Regions from separate parts of the Streptomyces sp. NPDC050485 genome, predicted to be linked through region 2. Evidence: riboswitches for the same ligand, from Rfam matches in the RefSeq annotation. Region 2 holds a riboswitch; each other region holds the start of a gene.

Region 1 (6,552 bases), on a different contig from region 2:
TGTCCGGCTATAAGACCTATACCTTTCTGATCCAGTTCCGGAACGCGAGTGGTGAGTGGAGCAACCTCGTTGACCCCCACTCGGGAGACCTGATGCAGGGCACCATCGGCACGGTCGCCACGACGGAGGAGGGGTTCGCCGACGCGGCCAAGCGCATCCTGGGACGGTTCAACGGCATCAGCCTCAAGCGGCGCGTGGCATTCTTCGAGGGAAATCGCCTCGACGAAAAACTGTTGGCCGAGGGCGTGTTCAGGATCGTCACCGACGACGAAACCACCTGAGAGGGCAGGTGACTCAGCAGGTACTGCGCCCGCTCGGGGCCGGACAAGCGGTGACCTCACGGGTAGGAGGGTCGAGAGGGGGTGCGAGCGCCCACCCCTCGGCCCTTGACTCAGCTCAAAATCAAGCAAGTTCCGCCCGTACGGTACGGGCCGCCGTCGCCAGGTTCTCCAGGGAGGCGCGGGTCTCGGGCCAGCCGCGGGTCTTGAGGCCGCAGTCGGGGTTGACCCAGAGGCGGTCCGCCGGGATGGCCTGAAGTCCCTTGCGCAGCAAGGCGGATGCCTCCTCCGGGGAGGGGACGCGCGGGGAGTGGATGTCGTAGACCCCGGGGCCGGCTTCGCGGGGGTAGCCGTGTGCGGCCAGTTCGCGGGCCACCTGCATGTGCGAGCGGGCGGCCTCCAGGCTGATGACGTCGGCGTCGAGTTCGTCGATGGCCTGGACGATGTCGCCGAACTCGGCGTAGCACATGTGGGTGTGGATCTGCGTGTCCGGCCGTACGCCGCTGGTGGTGAGGCGGAAGGACTCGGTGGCCCAGTCCAGGTAGGCGGGGTGGTCGGCGGCGCGCAGCGGGAGGGTTTCGCGCAGGGCCGGTTCGTCGACCTGGATGACCGAAGTGCCTGATGCCTCCAGGTCGTTGACCTCGTCGCGCAGGGCGAGGGCGACCTGGCGGGCGGTGTCGCCGAGCGGTTGGTCGTCGCGGACGAAGGACCAGGCGAGCATGGTGACCGGGCCGGTGAGCATGCCCTTGACCGGGCGGTCGGTGAGCGAGTTCGCGTAACTGGTCCAGCGCACCGTCATCGGCTCGGGCCGCGAGATGTCGCCGGCCAGGACCGGCGGGCGGACGTAGCGGGTGCCGTAGGACTGGACCCAGCCGTGCTGGGTGGCGAGGTAGCCGGTGAGCTGTTCGGCGAAGTACTGCACCATGTCGTTGCGTTCGGGCTCGCCGTGCACGAGGACGTCGATGCCGGTCTTCTCCTGGAAGGCGATGACCTCGCGGATCTCGTTCTCGATGCGCTGTTCGTACGCGGCGGTGTCGATGCGCCCCGCGCGCAAGTCAGCGCGGGCCGTGCGCAGTTCGGTGGTCTGCGGGAACGAGCCGATGGTGGTCGTGGGCAGCAGCGGCAGCTTGAGGTGGGCGCGCTGGGCCGCGGCCCGCTCCTCGTACGGAGCGGAGCGGCGGCCGTCCGTGTCGGTGACGGCGGCCACGCGGGCCCGGACGGCCGGGTCGCGGGTGATGGGGGAGTGTGCCCGGGATGCCAAGCGGGCCTGGTTGGCGGCGAGTTCGGCGGTGATCGCCGAGGCTCCCTCGGTGAGGCCGCGCGCGAGCGTGACGACCTCCGCCGTCTTCTGGCGGGCGAAGGCCAGCCAGCGCAGGATCTGCGGCTCGATGTCCCGCTCGGCCGCCGCGTCGATCGGCACGTGCAGGAGCGAGCAGGAGGCCGCCACGTCGACCCGGTCGGCCAGACCGAGCAGCGTCCCGAGGGTGGACAGGGACTTCTCGAAGTCGTTGATCCAGATGTTGCGGCCGTTGACGACGCCGGCGACCAGACGCTTGCCGGGCAGTCCTCCGACGGCGGCGAGCGCGTCCGGATTGGCGCCGGCCGCCTCGGTGAAGTCGAGGGCCATGCCGTCGATCGGGGCCTTCGCCAGGACGGGAAGCGCGTCCCCGAGCCGGTCGAAGTACGAGGCGACCAGGAGCTTGGGCCGGTCGGTGAGGGTGCCCAGGTCGCGGTAGGCGCGGGCGGCCGCGTTGAGCTCGGCCGGGGTGCGGTCCTGGACGAGGGCGGGCTCGTCCAACTGCGCCCACTCGGCACCGGCCGCGCGCAGGTCGGCGAGGACCTCGGCGTACACGGGGAGCAGCCGGTCCAGGAGGGTCAGCGGGTCGAAGTCGGTGGCGATGCCGGGGGTGGGCTTGGCGAGCAGCAGGTAGGTGACGGGGCCGACGAGGACGGGGCGTGCGCTGTGGCCGAGCGCGAGGGCTTCCGTCAGTTCGGCGACCTGCTTGGTGGAGTCGGCGGTGAAGAGGGTGTCCGGCCCCAACTCGGGCACCAGGTAGTGGTAGTTGGTGTCGAACCACTTGGTCATCTCCAGGGGTGCGACGTCCTGGGTGCCGCGGGCCATCGCGAAGTAGCCGTCGAGCGCGTCGGATTCGACGGCGTCGCGGTGTCGCTGGGGGACAGCGCCGACCATGACACTGGTGTCCAGGACGTGGTCGTAGTACGAGAAGTCACCGGTCGGCACCTCGTGGATACCGGCGTCGGCCAACTGCTGCCAGTTCGAACGGCGCAGGCCCTCGGCGGTCTCCTTCAGGGCGGCGGCGGTGACGCGGCCCTTCCAGTAGCCCTCGATCGCCTTTTTCAGTTCGCGGTTCGCGCCCTGGCGGGGGTAGCCGTACACGGTGGCCCGTGCTGCCGCGGCTGCGGACTTCGCTGTCACGGAAATCTCCTTCGCGAGATGACTCCTGAGAATCCCGGAGACGGGACACGGACGCGAAGGGATGACGAACCGGACGGAGCCCACACGCGCCACTGGCACGGTGCTCCGTCTGATATGTACGCCGACCCGCCCACGAGGTCACCGGGATGTCCGCACGCGATCGGTCACGTGCGGGCAACGGGCAGGTCTTCGGACTCGTGGGCACTCTGCCGAGGCAGGTTCCTACTGGCCGTCGCTTCCCAGGTCCGCGGAGGGATCCAGTGCGTATGACGGCGGTCGTTCCCACTCACCGCTGCGGGGCAGTCCCGGATTCCCACCGGGTTCCCTCTTACGACGCGTCTGTCTGGTGGACAGGGCGAACCAGCTGCACTGGTCACAGTAGAGGGCAGATGGCATCCAGGACAGCATTGTTCATATTCCGGAATGCGAAATGAGACGCGGGCGAGGCCCCGGCGCATGGGTGAAGGGGCGCGGAGCAGTCTCAGCTATCTGCTCCGCGCCCCACTCCACAGCAGCCGCGGGCCCCTCAGCCCCCGGCGGCAGACCCGGGCCCCTCAGCCCCGGTCGTAGATGTGGAACCCGCGGCCGCTCTTGCGGCCGAGCAGCCCGGCTTCCACCATGCGCAGGAGCAGCGGCGGCGGGGCGTACAGGGGTTCCTTGAATTCCGCGTAGAGGGATTCGGCGATGGAGGCGACCGTGTCCAGGCCGATCAGGTCCGCCAGCTTCAGCGGCCCCATGGGGTGCGCGCAGCCCAGCTCCATGCCCGCGTCCACGTCGGCGGCGGTGGCGAAGCCTGACTCGGCCATGCGGATCGCCGAGAGGAGGTAGGGAATCAGCAGTGCGTTGACGACGAATCCGGCCCGGTCCTGGGAGCGGACGACCGTCTTGCCCAAGGTGTGCGTGACGAAGTCCTGTACGGCGGTGACGGTCTCCGGGGCGGTGTGCAGCGAGGAGACGACCTCGACCAGGGGCAGGACGGGGGCGGGGTTGAAGAAGTGCAGTCCGAGAACGCGGTCGGCGCGCCGGGTGGCCATGCCCAGGCGCATGACCGGGATGGCGGAGGTGTTGGTGGCGAGGATCGCCCCGGGATCCTCGACGATCTTGTCCAGGGCTGCGAACACCTCGGTCTTCACCGCCGCGCTCTCCACCACCGCCTCGATGACGAGATGGCGGTCGGCCAGGTCGTCAAGACTGCCGGTGAAGACCGTGCGGGCCAGCGCGTCCTCGGCGGTGACGCGGTCCAGCTTGCCGCGCTGGACGGCGCGTTCGAGCGAGATGGCGATCCGCTCCCGTGCGCCGCGGGCGGCGATGGCGTCTGCCTCGCAGACGACGGTGTCGAGTCCGGCGCGGGCGCAGACCTCGGCTATCCCGGCGCCCATCTGGCCGCCGCCCACCACGCCGATCCGGCTGATGACTCTGGTCATGACTGTCCCTCCAGACGGTGCACCAAGTGGCGGCTGTACGCATCGGTGGTGAAGAAGGCGGGCAACGGACCGGCCAGGGCGGTCCGTTCGAAGAGCGCGCGGACCTCGTCCACGGCGGCCCAGGGGTACTCCGCGCCGAGGGCTGCGAGTTCGTCCTCCAGGAGTTCCACTACCGTGGTGCGCTCGACGACGCGGTGTCGCAGCCACTGCCAGATCTGCACGCGGGCGATCTCGGCGGTGGCGGCGTCCTCCATCAGCCCCTGCAGGGCGACGGCTCCGCGGCCGCGCAGCCATTCGGCGAAGTAGCGCACGGCGACCGCGATGTTGGTGCGCAGCCCCTCGGATGTGGGCGGCGTACTGATACGGCGCACGGACAGGAGCTGTGTCGCCGTCACCTCGACGTCGTTGCGGGTGCGGTCGATCTGGTGCGGGCGGGTGCCGAGCACCCCGTCGAAGACCTCGCGGCAGAGCGGGACGAGCGCGGGGTGAGCGACCCAGGAGCCGTCGAAGCCGTCTTCGGCCTCGCGTTCCTTGTCGAGCCGCACCGTGGCGAAGACCGCCTCGTTGGCCTGCGCGTCGCGGCTGGGGACGTGTGCGGCCATGCCCCCGATGGCGTGCGCACCGCGTCTGTGGCACGTGCGCACCAGCAGTTCGGTGTAGGCACGCATGAACGGGGCGGTCATGGTGACCTTCGCCCGGTCGGGCAGCAGGAAGTCGGTGCGGTGCCCGAAGGTCTTGATGAGGCTGAACAGGTAGTCCCAGCGCCCGGCATTGAGGCCGGAACTGTGCTCGCGCAGCTCGTAGAGCATCTCCTCCATGGCGAAGGCCGCGGTGACGGTTTCGATCAGGACGGTGGCCCGGATCGTGCCGCGGGGGATGCCGAGGAGGTCCTGGGCGAGGACGAACACGTCGTTCCACAGCCGTGCCTCGTCGCGGCTCTCCAGTTTCGGCAGATAGAAGTACGGGCCGTACCCGGCGCGGATCTGCCGCTGGGCGCAGTGGAAGAAGTAGAGCCCGAAGTCCACCAGGGAGGCGGGCGCGGGACGGCCGTCGACCTCCAGGTGTTCCTCGGTCAAGTGCCAGCCGCGCGGGCGGACGACGATGGTCGCCAGGTCGTCGCCGAGCCGGTACTCCTTGCCATCCGGCGTGGTGAAGTCGATGCGGCGTTCCATGGCGTCGACCAGGTTGAGCTGGCCGCCGACGATGTTGTCCCAGATGGGCGAGGTGGCGTCCTCGAAGTCCGCCATCCATACCTGCGCACCCGAGTTGAGGGCGTTGACGGTCATCCGGCGGTCCGGCGGCCCGGTGATCTCCACGCGGCGGTCGGTCAGGCCGGGTGCCGGGGGTGCCACCCGCCAGGAGTCGTCGGCACGGATGCGTGCGGTGGTGAGGGAGAAGTCGAGCGGGGACCCGGAAGCCAGCCGGTCCCTCACCCGCACGCGCTCCGTGAGGATTTCCAGGCGCCGGTCCGCGAAGGCGTCGACGAGCCGGCCGATGAACTCCAGGGCCTCGGGCGTGAGGATCTCGCCATGACGGTCGCCCGGGGCGCCGAGGACCTGGACTGTACGGGGCGGAGCGGTAGTTGGCATGCAGGTCTCCTCAGCGGAAGCGGTGCGGACCGAACGGAGGCCATCGTGGTCCGCACCGGGACACGGGCCGACTGGACGGGGAGGGGCGAGCCAACAGGCCAAGGCCCTGCTCGCCCCTCCGTGCCGCCTAGTGGAACTGCTCTTCCTCGGTGGAGCCGCTGAGTGCGGTGGTGGAGGAGGCGGGGTTGATGGCGGTCGAGACGAGGTCGAAGTAGCCGGTGCCGACCTCGCGCTGGTGCTTGACGGCGGTGAAGCCGTGCTCCTGGGCGGCGAACTCCCGCTCCTGGAGGTCGACATAGGCGGTCATGCCGTGCTCGGCGTAGCCGCGTGCGAGGTCGAACATGCCGTGGTTGAGGGAGTGGAATCCGGCAAGGGTGATGAACTGGAAGCGGTAGCCCATCGAGGCCAACTCGCGCTGGAACTTGGCGATTTGATCATCGTCCAGCGCTGCCTTCCAGTTGAAGGACGGCGAGCAGTTGTAGGCGAGCATCTGATCCGGGTGCTCGGCGTGGATCGCCTCGGCGAACTCGCGGGCCTGGGCCAGGTCGGGGGTGCCGGTCTCCACCCAGATCAGGTCGGCGTACGGGGCGTAGGCGAGGCCGCGGGCGATGACCGGGGCCATGCCGTTCTGCACCCGGTAGAAGCCCTCGGCGGTGCGCTCGCCGGTCACGAACTGCGCGTCGCGCTCGTCGACGTCGCTGGTCAGCAGGTTCGCGGCGAGTGCGTCGGTGCGGGCCACGATGAGGGTGGGAACGTCGGCGATGTCGGCGGCGAGCCGGGCCGCGTTCAGCGTGCGGATGTGCTGCGCGGTGGGCACCAGCACC
Region 2 (6,552 bases):
GTTTCTCAGGAAGGCGTACGGCGGACATGTCGCAGCAGGAGACGGACCAGCAGGTCGAGAACGACGGGTTCGTCGTGGACACGGAGGACTGCGAGGCGCGCGAGCTGGCCTTCCGCGAGCGCGGCACCGCCCGCCCGATCACGGTCGTCGGCAACCCGGTGCTCCACAAGGAGTGCAAGGACGTCACCGAGTTCGACGGCGAGCTGGCCGAGCTCATCGACGACATGTTCGCCAGCCAGAAGGCGGCGGAGGGCGTGGGCCTGGCCGCCAACCAGATCGGTGTGGACCTCAAGGTCTTCGTCTACGACTGCATGGACGACGAAGGGGTGCGGCACGTCGGCGTCGTCTGCAACCCGGTCCTCGAAGAGCTCCCGGCCGAGCTGCGGATCCTGGACGAGTCCAACGAGGGCTGCCTGTCGGTGCCGACCGCCTACGCGGAACTGGCCCGCCCCGACTACGCGGAAGTCAGCGGCCAGGACGCCGAGGGCAACCCGGTCAAGGTGCGCGGCACCGGCTACTTCGCGCGCTGCCTCCAGCACGAGACGGACCACCTGTACGGCTACCTGTACATCGACCGCCTCTCCAAGCGCGACCGCAAGGACGCCCTGAAGCAGATGGCCGAGGGCACCGCCCGCTACGAGACGGTCCCGAACAACTGACGTACGCCGTAGCCGACTTGAGGCCCCGCTCCCCCCGTGGGAGCGGGGCCTCGGCCGTTTTCGACCGGACTAGAAGTCCTCGTCGAAGCCCACCGAGCCCTCGACCGCCACCTGGTAGGCGGACGGGCGGCGCTCGAAGAAGTTCGTCAGCTCCTGGACGCCCTGGAGCTCCATGAACGAGAACGGGTTCTGCGAGCCGTACACCGGCGCGAAGCCCAGGCGCGTCAGGCGCTGGTCGGCGACGCACTCCAGGTACTCGCGCATCGACTCGGTGTTCATGCCGGGCAGGCCGTCACCGCACAGGTCGCGGCCGAACTGGAGCTCCGCCTCCACCGCTTCCTTGATCATGTCGGTGACCTGCTCCTGCAGCAGATCGTCGAAGAGCTCCGGCTCCTCCTTGCGGACGGTGTCCACGACCTCGAAGGCGAAGTTCATGTGCATCGTCTCGTCGCGGAACACCCAGTTGGTGCCGGTGGCCAGACCGTGCAGCAGGCCCCGGCTGCGGAACCAGTACACGTACGCGAAGGCGCCGTAGAAGAACAGGCCCTCGATGCAGGCCGCGAAGCAGATCAGGTTGAGCAGGAACCGGCGGCGGTCGGCCTGGGTCTCCAGGCGTTCCAGCTTCTCGACCTCGTTGATCCACTTGAAGCAGAACTGCGCCTTCTCGCGGATCGAGGGGATCTCCTCGACCGCGTCGAACGCGGCAGCGCGGTCCTCCGGGTCGGGCAGATAGGTGTCGAGCAGCGTCAGATAGAACTGGACGTGCACGGCCTCCTCGAAGAGCTGACGGCTCAAGTAGAGCCGCGCTTCGGGGGAGTTGATGTGCTTGTAGAGGGTCAGCACCAGGTTGTTCGAGACGATCGAGTCCCCGGTGGCGAAGAAGGCCACCAGGCGCCCGATCATGTGCTGCTCACCCGGCGTGAGCTTCGCGAGGTCGGCGACGTCGGAGTGGAGGTCGACCTCCTCGACGGTCCAGGTGTTCTTGATCGCGTCCCGGTAGCGCTCGTAGAAGTCCGGGTAACGCATGGGGCGCAGGGTGAGCTCGAAGCCCGGGTCCAGGAGGTTCTTGTTCTCGGTGGTCATTTACTGGCACGCCTCGCAGGACTCGGGGTTTTCGAGGGAGCAGGCGATCGCGTCCGCGTCGGGGGCGGCCTGCTGTACTGGGGGTGCCCCCGCCGAAGGCAGGGGGAGGATGGGGGTGGTGGCCTGGGCCGCGCGGGCGATGCGGGTCGCCGGGCGGGAGCGCAGGTAGTACGTCGTCTTCAGGCCCTGCTTCCAGGCGTACGCGTACATCGACGACAGCTTGCCGATGGTGGGCGTCTCCAGGAACAGGTTCAGCGACTGGGACTGGTCCAGGAACGGGGTCCGCGCGGCGGCCATGTCGATCAGGCCGCGCTGCGGGATCTCCCACGCCGTGCGGTACAGCGCGCGGACGTCGGCCGGGATCCAGCCGAAGTCCTGCACCGAGCCGCTGGCCTCGCGCAGCGCCTCGCGGGACTGGGCGTCCCACACGCCGAGCTTCTTGAGGTCATCGACCAAGTAGCCGTTCACCTGGAGGAATTCACCGCTCAGCGTCTCGCGCTTGAAGAGGTTGGAGACCTGCGGCTCGATGCACTCGTACACGCCCGCGATGGACGCGATGGTCGCGGTCGGCGCGATCGCGAGGAGCAGCGAGTTGCGCATGCCGACCGCGGCGATGCGCTCGCGCAGGGCCGCCCAGCGCTCCGGCCAGTTCAGCTCGACGTCGTAGTGGTCGGGGTGCAGCACCCCGCGCGCGGTGCGGGTCTTGTCCCAGGCGGGCAGCGGGCCCGACCGCTCGGCGAGGTCGGTGGACGCCTCGTAGGCGGTCAGCATGATCCGCTCGGAGAGCTTGGTGGAGAGCGCCTTCGCCTCGGGGGAGTCGAAGGGCAGGCGCAGCTTGAAGAAGACGTCCTGGAGGCCCATCGCGCCCAGGCCCACCGGGCGCCACTTGGCGTTGGAGCGGCCCGCCTGCTCGGTCGGGTAGAAGTTGATGTCCACGACGCGGTCGAGGAAGGTGACGGCGGTACGGACGGTCTCGTCCAGGCGCTCCCAGTCGATGCCGTCACCGACGACGAACGCACCCAGGTTGACCGAGCCGAGGTTGCAGACGGCCGTCTCGCCGTCGTCGGTCACCTCAAGGATCTCGGTGCACAGGTTGGAGGAGTGGACCGTGTGGCCGGGCTCCGCCGTCTGGTTGGCGGTGCGGTTGGAGGCGTCCTTGAACGTCATCCAGCCGTTGCCGGTCTGCGCGAGGGTACGCATCATGCGGCCGTACAGGTCGCGTGCGGGCATGGTCTTCTGGGCGAGCCCGGCCGCCTCGGCCTTGCGGTAGGCGGCGTCGAACTCCTCGCCCCACAGGTCGACGAGCTCGGGCACGTCGGCGGGCGAGAACAGCGACCACTGGCCGTCCGCGTCGACGCGGCGCATGAACTCGTCGGGGATCCAGTGCGCGAGGTTCAGGTTGTGCGTACGCCGCTGGTCCTCACCGGTGTTGTCGCGCAGCTCCAGGAACTCCTCGATGTCGGAGTGCCAGGTCTCCAGGTACACCGCCGCCGCGCCCTTGCGCCGGCCGCCCTGGTTGACCGCCGCGACCGAGGCGTCCAGCGTCTTGAGGAACGGGACGATGCCGTTGGAGTGCCCGTTGGTGCCCCGGATCAGCGAACCGCGGCTGCGGATGCGGGAGTACGAGAGCCCGATGCCGCCGGCGTGCTTGGAGAGGCGGGCGACCTGGTGGTAGCGGTCGTAGATGGAGTCCAGCTCGTCCAGCGGGGAGTCGAGCAGGTAGCAGGACGACATCTGGGGGTGGCGGGTGCCGGAGTTGAAGAGCGTGGGGGAGGACGGGAGGTAGTCCAGGCGGCTCATCAGGCCGTACAGGGACGCCACTTCGTCCAGGGCGCGCACCGAATCGTCCTCGGCGAGGCCGGACGCCACGCGCAGCATGAAGTGCTGGGGGGTCTCGATGACCTTGCGGGTGATCGGGTGGCGGAGCAGGTAGCGGGAGTAGAGGGTGCGCAGGCCGAAGTAGCCGAAGCGGTCGTCGGCGCCGTCGGCGAGCGCGGCCTCGACCAGGGCGTCCAGGCGGGTGGTGTGGGTGCGTACGAAGTCGGCGGTGCGGTCGGCGATCAGGCCCTCGCGGTGGCCGACCTCGACCGAGGCGGCGAACGACAACGCGCCCTGGCCGGCGGCCTCTTCGGCGATGGTGATCGTCAGGAGCCGGGCGGCGAGACGGGAGTACGCCGGGTCCTCGGAGATGAGCCCCGCGGCCGCCTCGGTGGCCAGGCTCCGCAGTTCCGCCTCGTCCGAGCGGGCGTTGCGGCCCCGGAGCGCGGCGGCGGCGACCCGGCCGGGGTCGGTGTCCGCGAGGTCGGCGGTGAGGTCGGTCAGGGTCCGCAGCAGCGCGGTCCCGGGCGCATCCGCCAGTTCTTCGGTGATCACTGAAGCGGGATCCGCTGGGGCGATGGTCACGTGGGGGCACTCCCTCGCTCGGCACGGGGCCTTCGGGGGAGGCGGAGGCGCGCGTCGGGGCAGCCCTGAGCACGTCGTCCACCGGCCCAACCGCGAGGCCCGGACGTCTCGGCACCCGGTTCGGTCGAGCCGGATGCGCCGTCGGCAGGTCCTCGGACTCACAGGGTGCGACAAACCGCACCAAGTACACCGTTGCGGGACAGTTCCGGATTTCCACCGGATTCCCCTGCGGCGACAGCGAGGACGAGCATACATGTGGGGGGCGCCGAGTGCGGCACCCCCCACATGTTGTGTCGGCCGCGATGCGGCATCCCTGTGACGTACCTCTCCGCTATCGTCGGAGACAGTACCGTCGAGGAAGGCGAGCGAGGCATGACCGTGATGTCCGACCGGCCCCACATGCTGCCCGACGAATTCGAAGCTCTGGCGCGCATAGCGGCCCGCGAGAGGGAGGGAACGCGGCTCGAATTCATCGACGGGGTAATCAGGAGCAAGGCCATGCCGGACGGCGACCACAACCGGATCATTCAGTGGCTGCTCAAGATCTGCATGCAGGCCCGGCCTGACGACCTCTTCCTGCACCCGGGGCAGGGGATCAAGGCGGAGGAATACCGGACTGGGCGGGCCATCCCCGATGCGGTGCTGGCTCATCCGGATGCCTTTGTCGGGCAGGGTGACTGGGTCGAACCCGAGCCGATCCTCATGGTCGTCGAGGTGACCTCGTGGGACTCCGATACCCACCGGCGGGACCACGTCGAGAAGCCCCGCGCCTACGCGGAGACAGGCATCCCCGTATACCTGCTCATCGACCGCGCCAAGTGTGAGATCTCCGTCTACAGCGAGCCCGAAGGCCGCCGGTACGCGGCGGTGCGCACGCTGCCCTTCGGCAGGGACATCGAGCTGCCCGAGCCCGTCGGCATTACCCTCCAGACCGAGCAGCTCAAGGACTGGGTGCGCTGACCGACCCACAGCGAAGGGCCGCGGCACCTGCCCAGGTGCCGCGGCCCTTCGTCGTACAACGGGAACTCAGTGGGCCGCGCCCGCCGTTGCGGGCGGCAGGTCCGTGCTCACTCCCGGGTCGCCCGCGTCGGCCGTGTAGTCCGACGGGGACGTCTCGTCCACGCCGTCCGGGGCCTTCACCGCGCGCAGGACGACGGTCAGGACCACGGTGACCACGACGTTCAGGACGAAGGCCGTCAGGCCGATGTAGCCGATCTCGCCGATGCCCGGGATCTCCTTTGAGGAGCCGCCGAAGTGCTTCTGGGTGGGCGAGGCGACGCCGTACGCCGCGAGCGTGCCGTACGCCATGCCGACCGCCCAGCCCGCGAGCAGCGCCCAGCGGTGGAACCAGCGCGTGAACAGGCCGCCGACCAGGGCCGGGAAGGTCTGCAGGATCCAGATGCCGCCGAGCAGCTGGAAGTTGATGGCCACGGTCTTGTCCATGGTCAGGACGAAGACCAGCGCGCCGACCTTCACCAGGAGCGAGACCAGCTTGGAGACCCGGGTCTCCTGCGCGGCCGTCGCGTCGGGCCGGATGAAGTCCTTGTAGATGTTGCGGGTGAACAGGTTCGCCGCCGCGATGGACATGATCGCCGCCGGGACCAGCGCGCCGATGCCGATCGCCGCGAAGGCCACGCCCGCGAACCAGTCCGGGAACATGTCCGCGAACAGCTGCGGGATCGCCAGCTGGCCGTTCTTGACGTTGACGCCCGCCGCGATCGCCATGAAGCCGAGCAGCGCGAGCAGGCCCAGCATCAGTGAGTACAGCGGCAGGATCGTGGTGTTGCGGCGGATCACGTTGCGGCTGCGCGAGGACAGCGTCGCGGTGATCGAGTGCGGATACATGAAGAGCGCGAGCGCCGAGCCGAGCGCGAGGGTGGCGTACGTCCACTGGCTCGCCTCGCCGGGCGCGAGCGCCCCCGTCGGCTTCCCGCCGGGCGGGCCCGCGAACTTGTGCTGCGCCGCGCTGAAGATGGCGTCGAAGCCGCCCAGCTTGATCGGGATGTAGATGATCGCCACCGCGATGACCAGGTAGATCAGCCCGTCTTTGACGAACGCGATCAGCGCGGGGGCGCGCAGCCCGGAGGAGTAGGTGTACGCCGCGAGCACCGCGAAGGCGATGAGCAGCGGCAGGTCCTTGACGAACCAGTTGGACGACCCGCCGCCCACCCCCATGACGTCCAACACGGCCTGGATGCCGACCAGTTGGAGCGCGATGTACGGCATGGTGGCGAGGATGCCGGTGACCGCGACCGCGAGCGACAGGCCCTTCGAGCCGAACCGGCCGCGCACGAAGTCCGAGGTGGTGACGTAGCCGTGCTTGTGCGAGACCGACCACAGGCGCGGCAGGAAGGTGAAGATCAGCGGGTAGACCAGGATCGTGTAGGGCACCGCGAAGAAGCCGGCC
Region 3 (6,552 bases), on a different contig from region 2:
CAGCTCCTTGGCGACCCGTACGGCCGTGTTGGAGCCGCCCGCCGCCGGGGACGACACGATCTCCGCGCCCCACATCGCGAGCAGGTCGCGGCGCTCCTGGGAGGTGTTCTCCGGCATCACGCACACGATGCGGTAGCCCTTGAGCTTCGCGGCCATCGCGAGCGAGATGCCGGTGTTGCCGCTGGTGGGTTCGAGAATGGTGCAGCCGGGGGTCAACCGGCCGTCCTTCTCGGCCTGTTCGACCATGTGGAGGGCCGGCCGGTCCTTGATCGAACCGGTCGGGTTGCGGTCCTCCAGCTTGGCCCAGATCCGTACGTCCGCGGTGGGGGACAGGCGCGGGAGGCGGACCAGCGGGGTGTTGCCGACCGCGGCGAGCGGGGAGTCGTAACGCATGTCAGACGGATCCGCCCGCGACGGCGGGCAGGATCGTGACGCTGTCGCCGTCGGCCAGCTTGGTGTTGATGCCGTCGAGGAAGCGGACGTCCTCGTCGTTGAGGTACACGTTCACGAAGCGGCGCAGGTTGTCGCCGTCGACGACGCGCTCCCGGATGCCGGTGTGGCGCGAGTCGAGGTCGGTGAAGAGCTCGGCGAGGGTGGCGCCGCTGCCTTCGACGGCCTTCGCGCCGTCGGTGTAGGTGCGGAGGATGGTCGGGATGCGGACCTCGATGGCCATGGCGTGGGCTCCTGTCGGGAGGGAGAGGCAGGTGGGCGCGGCTCGGGCTCGGGTCCGCGCGCCGCACGCCCGGGGCGTGCGGTGGTGCGTTGGTGCTGGTGGCGCGCGGCGTCAGACGGCGGCTGCGCGGGCCGTACAGATCGCGCTGGCGAGACGGCACAGGTCGACGTGCAGCCGCGCCACGAGCAGCAGGGCGGGGCCGCTGCTCGGCGTCTTGTCGCTCACGTCGTTCGAAACCATGGGGTCATCGTATAGATTCCCGGTCCGCTTCCCGGAATGTGATCTCGCATCCTGGACGGATCCCGCTCAGGATGTGGTCGCCGCCGCTGTGGGCGGCAGATAGACGACGATCGGTGCGCCGGTGGCCGGGTGAACGCTCACCTCGGCGTTCACCCCGTACACCTCGGCGAGCAGCGGGGCGGTGAGCACGTCCGCGGGCTCCCCTGCCGCCACGATGTGGCCCCCGGCGAGGACGACCAGCCGGTCGCAGTAGTGCGCGGCGAGATTCAGGTCGTGCAGGGCGAGCAGGCCGACCGTGCCCAACTCCCTTACCAGGGACAGGACTTCGAGCTGGTAGCGGATGTCCAGGTGGTTGGTCGGCTCGTCCAGGACGATGACGTCCGGCTGCTGTACGAGGGCTCTGGCGACCAGCGCGCGCTGGCGTTCGCCGCCGGACAGCGACGGGAAGGGGCGGCCGGCGAGGTCCGCGATGCCGACGCGGGCGAGCGCCTCGTGCACGAGGGCGCGGTCGGTGGTGGTGTCCGCCTCCCAGAAGCGGTGGTGCGGGGAGCGGCCCATGGCGACGATCTCGCGGACGGTCAGCTCGATGCCGCCCGCGTGGGCGTCCTGCGGGACGGTCGCGATGCGGCGGGCGCGTGCTTTCACCGGCAGGGCGTGCAGGTCGTCGCCGTCGAGCAGGACACGGCCGGTGGTGGGGCGCAGGGTTCCGTACAGGCAGCGCAGCAGGGTCGTCTTGCCGCTGCCGTTGGGGCCGACCAGGCCGACGGTCTCGCCGTCGCGGGCGGTGAGTTCGATGCCGGAGAGCAGTTCGCGGCCCTGCGGTGTGGTGTATGAGAGCGACTCGGCGCGCAGCGTCGTCATGCGGGGCCGCCTTCCGCGCCGGCCCCGCGGCCGCGCAGCATCCAGAGGAAGAACGGGCCGCCGGTGAGCGCGGTGAGCACGCCGACCGGGATGTCCTGCGGGGCGGCGACGGTGCGGGCCGCGAGGTCGGCCAGGACCAGGAAGGCGGCGCCGCCGAGGGCTGCGACCGGGAGCAGGGTGCGGTGGGCGGCGCCGACGGCGAGGCGGGCGGCGTGCGGAACCATCAGGCCGACGAACCCGATCGCCCCGCTGTACGCGACGAGCGCGCCGGTGAGCAGGGAGGCGAGCACGAAGACGCCCGCGCGGAAGCGGCCGGTGTCCAGGCCGAGGACGGTGGCGCCCTCCTCCCCCACCAGGAGCAGGTCCAGCGGGCGGGCCAGCGCGATCAGGACGAGGGTGCCGGCGGCGAGGACGGTGGTGGGCAGGGCCAGCATGTCCCAGCGGGCGCCGCCGAGTCCGCCGAGCGTCCAGTGCAGTACTTCCTGGAGGTGTTCGGCGCTCGCCGAGGTGACCAGGAGCAGGCTGGTGAGCGCGGACAGGATGTACGAGACGGCGACCCCGGCGAGCACGAGGCGGCCGCCGGTCATCGAGCCGCCGCGCCTGGCCAGGGCGTACACGAGGACCAGGGCGGCGAGTGCGCCCGCGAAGGCGGCGGCGGGGAGGGCGAGGGTGGTGGTCACCCCGGCGCCCACGCCGAGGACGATCACGGCGACGGCCCCGGCGGAGGCCCCGCTGGAGACCCCGAGCAGGAACGGGTCGGCGAGCGGGTTGCGCACGAGGGCCTGCAGGACGGTGCCGATAACGGCGAGACCGGCACCGGTGACCGCGCCGAGCACGACGCGGGGCGCCCGTACCTCCAGGACGATGGTGCGGTACGGGGAGGGGCCGGTCGCCCCGGTGACGATGGCCAGGATCTGATCGGCCGGGATCGCCACCGAGCCGAGCGCGAGCCCGGCGGTGGCGGCGGCGACCAGGGTGAGTGCCAGCGCGGCGAGCAGCGCCGGGTAGCGCCACCGCGGGATCACCGGGCCGCCCCGGGCTCTCCGGCCTCCCGGCTTGCGCCCGGCTTCGTCCCCCCGCGCAACTGCTCCGCGAGCTTCGACACCGCGTCCGGGGCGCGGACGCCCGTCACCATGTCGGACAGGGGCAGCACGGCGAAGCGGTTGTTCTTGACGGCTGGGACGGAGGCCAGGGCCGGGTCCGTGCGCAGGCGCTGCTTCTTCGCCTCGGCGCTCGTGCCGCCGTAGTCCAGGATCAGGATGACCTCGGGGGCGCGGGCCACCACGTTCTCCCAGCTCGCGTCGCCGAAGGACTTGTCCTTCAGGTCTGCGGCGAAGACGTTGCGGCCGCCCGCCCGCGTCACGATGTCGTTGCCGATGCCCTTGCCGCCCACCGTGAACGCCGTCTTGTCGCCGCTGTCGTAGACGAAGACGGACAGCGGAGCCGCGCCCGCAAGGGCCGTCCGCGTCCGCTCGTTGACGGCCTCGGCCGACCGCACCCACGACTCGGCCCGGTCCGCGACTCCGAAGGTCCGGCCGACCTCGCGGACCTCCTCGTACACGTCGTCCATCGTGGTCGCGGGGCCCTGGGGGCAGTTCTCCACGTTCAGGCGGGTCTTGATGCCGCTCTTGGTCAGCGCCTCCCGCGCCCGGCCCTCGTTCGGCGAGAAGGCGGAGGCGTAACCGCCGTACACGTAGTCCGGGTTGGCGGCCAGGAGCTTCTCGTAGGAGGGGTATTCGGCCGCGAGGACCGGGACCGACCGGTAGTCCCGCTCGTACTTCGCCAGCACCTTGTCGTCCAAGTAGGCAGTGCCCGCAAGGGACTTGGCGAGGCCCAGCTCCAGCATCACCTCCGTGGCGTGCTGGTTCATCGCCACGGCCCGCTTCGGGGGCGCGGTGAACGTTGTCGTCACCCCGCAGTTGGTGACCGTGTACGGGAAGCCGGGGGCCGGGCCGCCCGCGGCGTCGGGGCGCGGCGGGGTCGTGCACGCGGCGAGCGGGAACAGCAGGGCGGCGGCGAGTGCCGCGCGGCGCCAGGACATGGCTGAGCTCATCCTCCAAGGGGATTTCCACGTCCCCTGTCGGCGGGAGAAGGCGGCAGGTCAGTTCCTGGCTTCCGGCGCCGCGAGGGCGCCGGTCACAGTGGCGGGACCGTGCCGGAGTCACACCGGCTTCCTGGTTCCTGCCGCCCAAATCGGTCGATTGCGTACCGTCAGTATGCCTCGACGATCTTGACGTCCTCCTCCGTGATCACGCCGTCCACGATGCGGTACGAGCGGAACTGGAACTCCCCCGCCCCGTCCGTGTCCGCCGTCGAGACCAGGACGTAGTGGGCGCCGGGCTCGTTCGCGTACGACACGTCGGTGCGCGAGGGGTAGGCCTCGGTCGCCGTGTGGGAGTGGTAGACGATCACCGGCTCCTCGTCGCGGTCGTCCATCTCGCGGTACAGCTTGAGGAGGTCCTGGGAGTCGAACTCGTAGAACGTGGGCGAGCGGGCCGCGTTCAGCATCGGGATGAAGCGCTCGGCGCGGCCGGTGCCCGCCGGGCCCGCGACCACACCGCACGCCTCGTCGGGGTGGTCGGCGCGGGCGTGCGCGACGAGCTGGTCGTACAGGGCCTGGGTGATGGTCAGCATGTCGGCAAGGATAAGCAGACAGGCCGTTCCGTACCGAGTGTCGGTACGGAACGGCCCGCATGGTGAGAACTGGCTGGTCAGAGCCTCAGCTGCGCTTGGCGAACGCCTTGTTCTCCGGGTTCTTGGCCTTCAGGACCAGGTAGGAGACACCCAGGATCAGGCCCCACAGCGGCGCGCAGTACAGCGAGACGCGGGAGTCCTTGTCGATGCCCATCATCACGATGACCATGCCGATGAAGACCAGCGCGAACCAGCTGGTCCACGGGGCGCCCGGGGCGCGGAAGCTCGACTTCGGCAGCTCGCCGCGGTCGGACTTGGCGCGGTAGCGGATCTGGCAGACCAGGATCATGATCCAGGCCCACATGCCGGAGATGGTGGCGAAGGAGACGACGTAGTCGAAGGCCTTGCCGGGGGCGACGTAGTTGATCCAGACGCCGACCAGCATCAGCGCGGCGGAGACCGTGGTGCCGACCAGCGGGGTGCCGCTCCTGGTGAGCTTGGTGAAGACCTTCGGGCCCTGGCCGTTGAGCGCGAGGTCGCGCAGCATGCGGCCGGTGGAGTACATGCCCGAGTTGCAGGAGGAGAGCGCGGCGGTCAGCACGACGAAGTTGACGATCGCGGCGCCGACGCCCAGGCCCATCTTCTCGAAGGCCGCGACGAAGGGGCTGACGCCCGGCTGGAACTCGTGCCACGGGACGACCGAGAGGATCATGATCAGGGCGCCGATGTAGAAGACGGCGATGCGCCACGGCACGGTGTTGATGGCCTTGGGGAGCGTCGTCTCGGGGTCCTTGGACTCGCCCGCGGTGACGCCGACCAGCTCGACGGCGAGGAAGGCGAACATCACGATCTGCAGGGTCATCAGCGTGCCGCCGATGCCCTTGGGGAAGAACCCGCCGTCGTTCCAGAGGTTGGCGACGGTGGCGGTGTCCGCGGCGTCCGAGAAGCCGACGGTGAGGATGCCGGCGCAGATCAGGATCATGCCGACGATGGCGGTCACCTTGACCATGGAGAACCAGAACTCCAGCTCACCGAAGAGCTTCACGGAGATCAGGTTCACGGCGTACAGGATGAGGGTGAAGACCAGCGCGTAGGCCCACTGGGGCACGCTGTTGTGGGTCCAGAAGGACATGTACTGGGCGGCCGCGGTGACTTCGGTGATGCCGGTGACGACCCAGAAGAGCCAGTACGTCCAGCCGGTGACGTAGCCCCAGAACGGGCCGACGAACTCCCGGGCGTACTCCGAGAAGGAGCCCGAAACCGGTCGGTACATGAGCAGCTCGCCGAGCGCGCGCATGATGAAGAAGATGACCAGGCCCGCGATCGCGTAGGCCAGGATGAGGCTGGGGCCGGCCTTCGAGATGGCCTTGCCCGCGCCGAGGAAGAGGCCGGTGCCGATGGCACCGCCGATCGCGATCATCTGGATCTGCCGGGCCCCGAGGCCCCGCTGGTATCCCTCGCCCGAGCCCTCGCCCGCGCTGGGGGCGGTCCCCGCGGCCTCATTGCCGGCAGGACGGTCGTCGTGCTTGTCGACCTGCACTGAGGTCATGGTGGTGCGCCTTTCTCCATGCTGACCCGCCCGCCTCGGTCACGAAGCGACGGATCAGGTCCTGATCCCCCCGGATGTGGATGGAGTGCCACCGGCGGTCAGCCGGCACAGCGCCCCCGGGGAACATGGGTGGCGTCCCCGGGTGGTCGTGAAGATTTATCACGGGCTTACGGGTGATCAATATCAGCCACTGTGGCGCACACCACAGGAAGAAGCGGACAAAAGTCCCTCAGCATGACAAAGCAGGTCGATGCGGTGATGGGATCGTTATACGGATTTGAGCGTCCGCTGAGCGAACGGCCATCTCCCGGTCGATCAGTCAGGGCATGAGCGTTTCGACGAGTGTTTCTTGCAGCACACCCAGCCAGAGATAGGCCATCACCATCGGCTTGCGCGGATCGTCGTCCGGCAGCCGGTAGAGCTCGCCGCTCTCGTCCTCGTCGGTGACCTCCAGGCGGGTGCCGATGGTCAGCCGCAGGTCGTTGAGCGCGCCCAGCCAGTGCTGCGAGTCCTCGGCGGTCAGCTTCAGGACGGCTCCGCCGTCGCCCTTGGGGGTCAGCGCGTCGAGGCCGTGGACGACCGCGAGCGCGTCGGC

Evidence for each region. Region 2 has a riboswitch for cobalamin ahead of ACIBK6_RS26615 (ribonucleoside-diphosphate reductase subunit alpha). Riboswitches for the same ligand answer to the same signal wherever they lie in the genome.
Region 1: another riboswitch for cobalamin. It lies ahead of metE (5-methyltetrahydropteroyltriglutamate--homocysteine S-methyltransferase); the one in region 2 lies ahead of ACIBK6_RS26615 (ribonucleoside-diphosphate reductase subunit alpha).
Region 3: another riboswitch for cobalamin. It lies ahead of ACIBK6_RS03225 (ABC transporter substrate-binding protein); the one in region 2 lies ahead of ACIBK6_RS26615 (ribonucleoside-diphosphate reductase subunit alpha).

What each region holds. Positions count from the first base shown of each region.
Region 1 covers NZ_JBITHR010000007.1:65,902-72,453, reverse strand. The annotation lists gene ACIBK6_RS16350 (hypothetical protein) at 1-281, shown strand, start outside; gene metE (5-methyltetrahydropteroyltriglutamate--homocysteine S-methyltransferase) at 403-2,715, opposite strand; cobalamin riboswitch at 2,878-3,095, opposite strand; gene ACIBK6_RS16340 (3-hydroxybutyryl-CoA dehydrogenase) at 3,270-4,139, opposite strand; gene aceB (malate synthase A) at 4,136-5,728, opposite strand; gene aceA (isocitrate lyase) at 5,856-6,552, opposite strand, start outside.
Region 2 covers NZ_JBITHR010000014.1:117,538-124,089, reverse strand. The annotation lists gene def (peptide deformylase) at 27-659, shown strand; gene ACIBK6_RS26620 (ribonucleotide-diphosphate reductase subunit beta) at 729-1,742, opposite strand; gene ACIBK6_RS26615 (ribonucleoside-diphosphate reductase subunit alpha) at 1,743-4,145, opposite strand; cobalamin riboswitch at 4,271-4,430, opposite strand; gene ACIBK6_RS26610 (Uma2 family endonuclease) at 4,518-5,105, shown strand; gene mctP (monocarboxylate uptake permease MctP) at 5,172-6,552, opposite strand, start outside.
Region 3 covers NZ_JBITHR010000001.1:688,921-695,472, forward strand. The annotation lists gene ACIBK6_RS03200 (PLP-dependent cysteine synthase family protein) at 1-393, opposite strand, end outside; gene ACIBK6_RS03205 (MoaD/ThiS family protein) at 395-673, opposite strand; gene ACIBK6_RS03210 (putative leader peptide) at 785-913, opposite strand; gene ACIBK6_RS03215 (ABC transporter ATP-binding protein) at 980-1,774, opposite strand; gene ACIBK6_RS03220 (FecCD family ABC transporter permease) at 1,771-2,799, opposite strand; gene ACIBK6_RS03225 (ABC transporter substrate-binding protein) at 2,796-3,827, opposite strand; cobalamin riboswitch at 3,856-4,002, opposite strand; gene ACIBK6_RS03230 (Mov34/MPN/PAD-1 family protein) at 3,986-4,408, opposite strand; gene ACIBK6_RS03235 (amino acid permease) at 4,494-5,957, opposite strand; gene ACIBK6_RS03240 (DUF2017 domain-containing protein) at 6,277-6,552, opposite strand, start outside.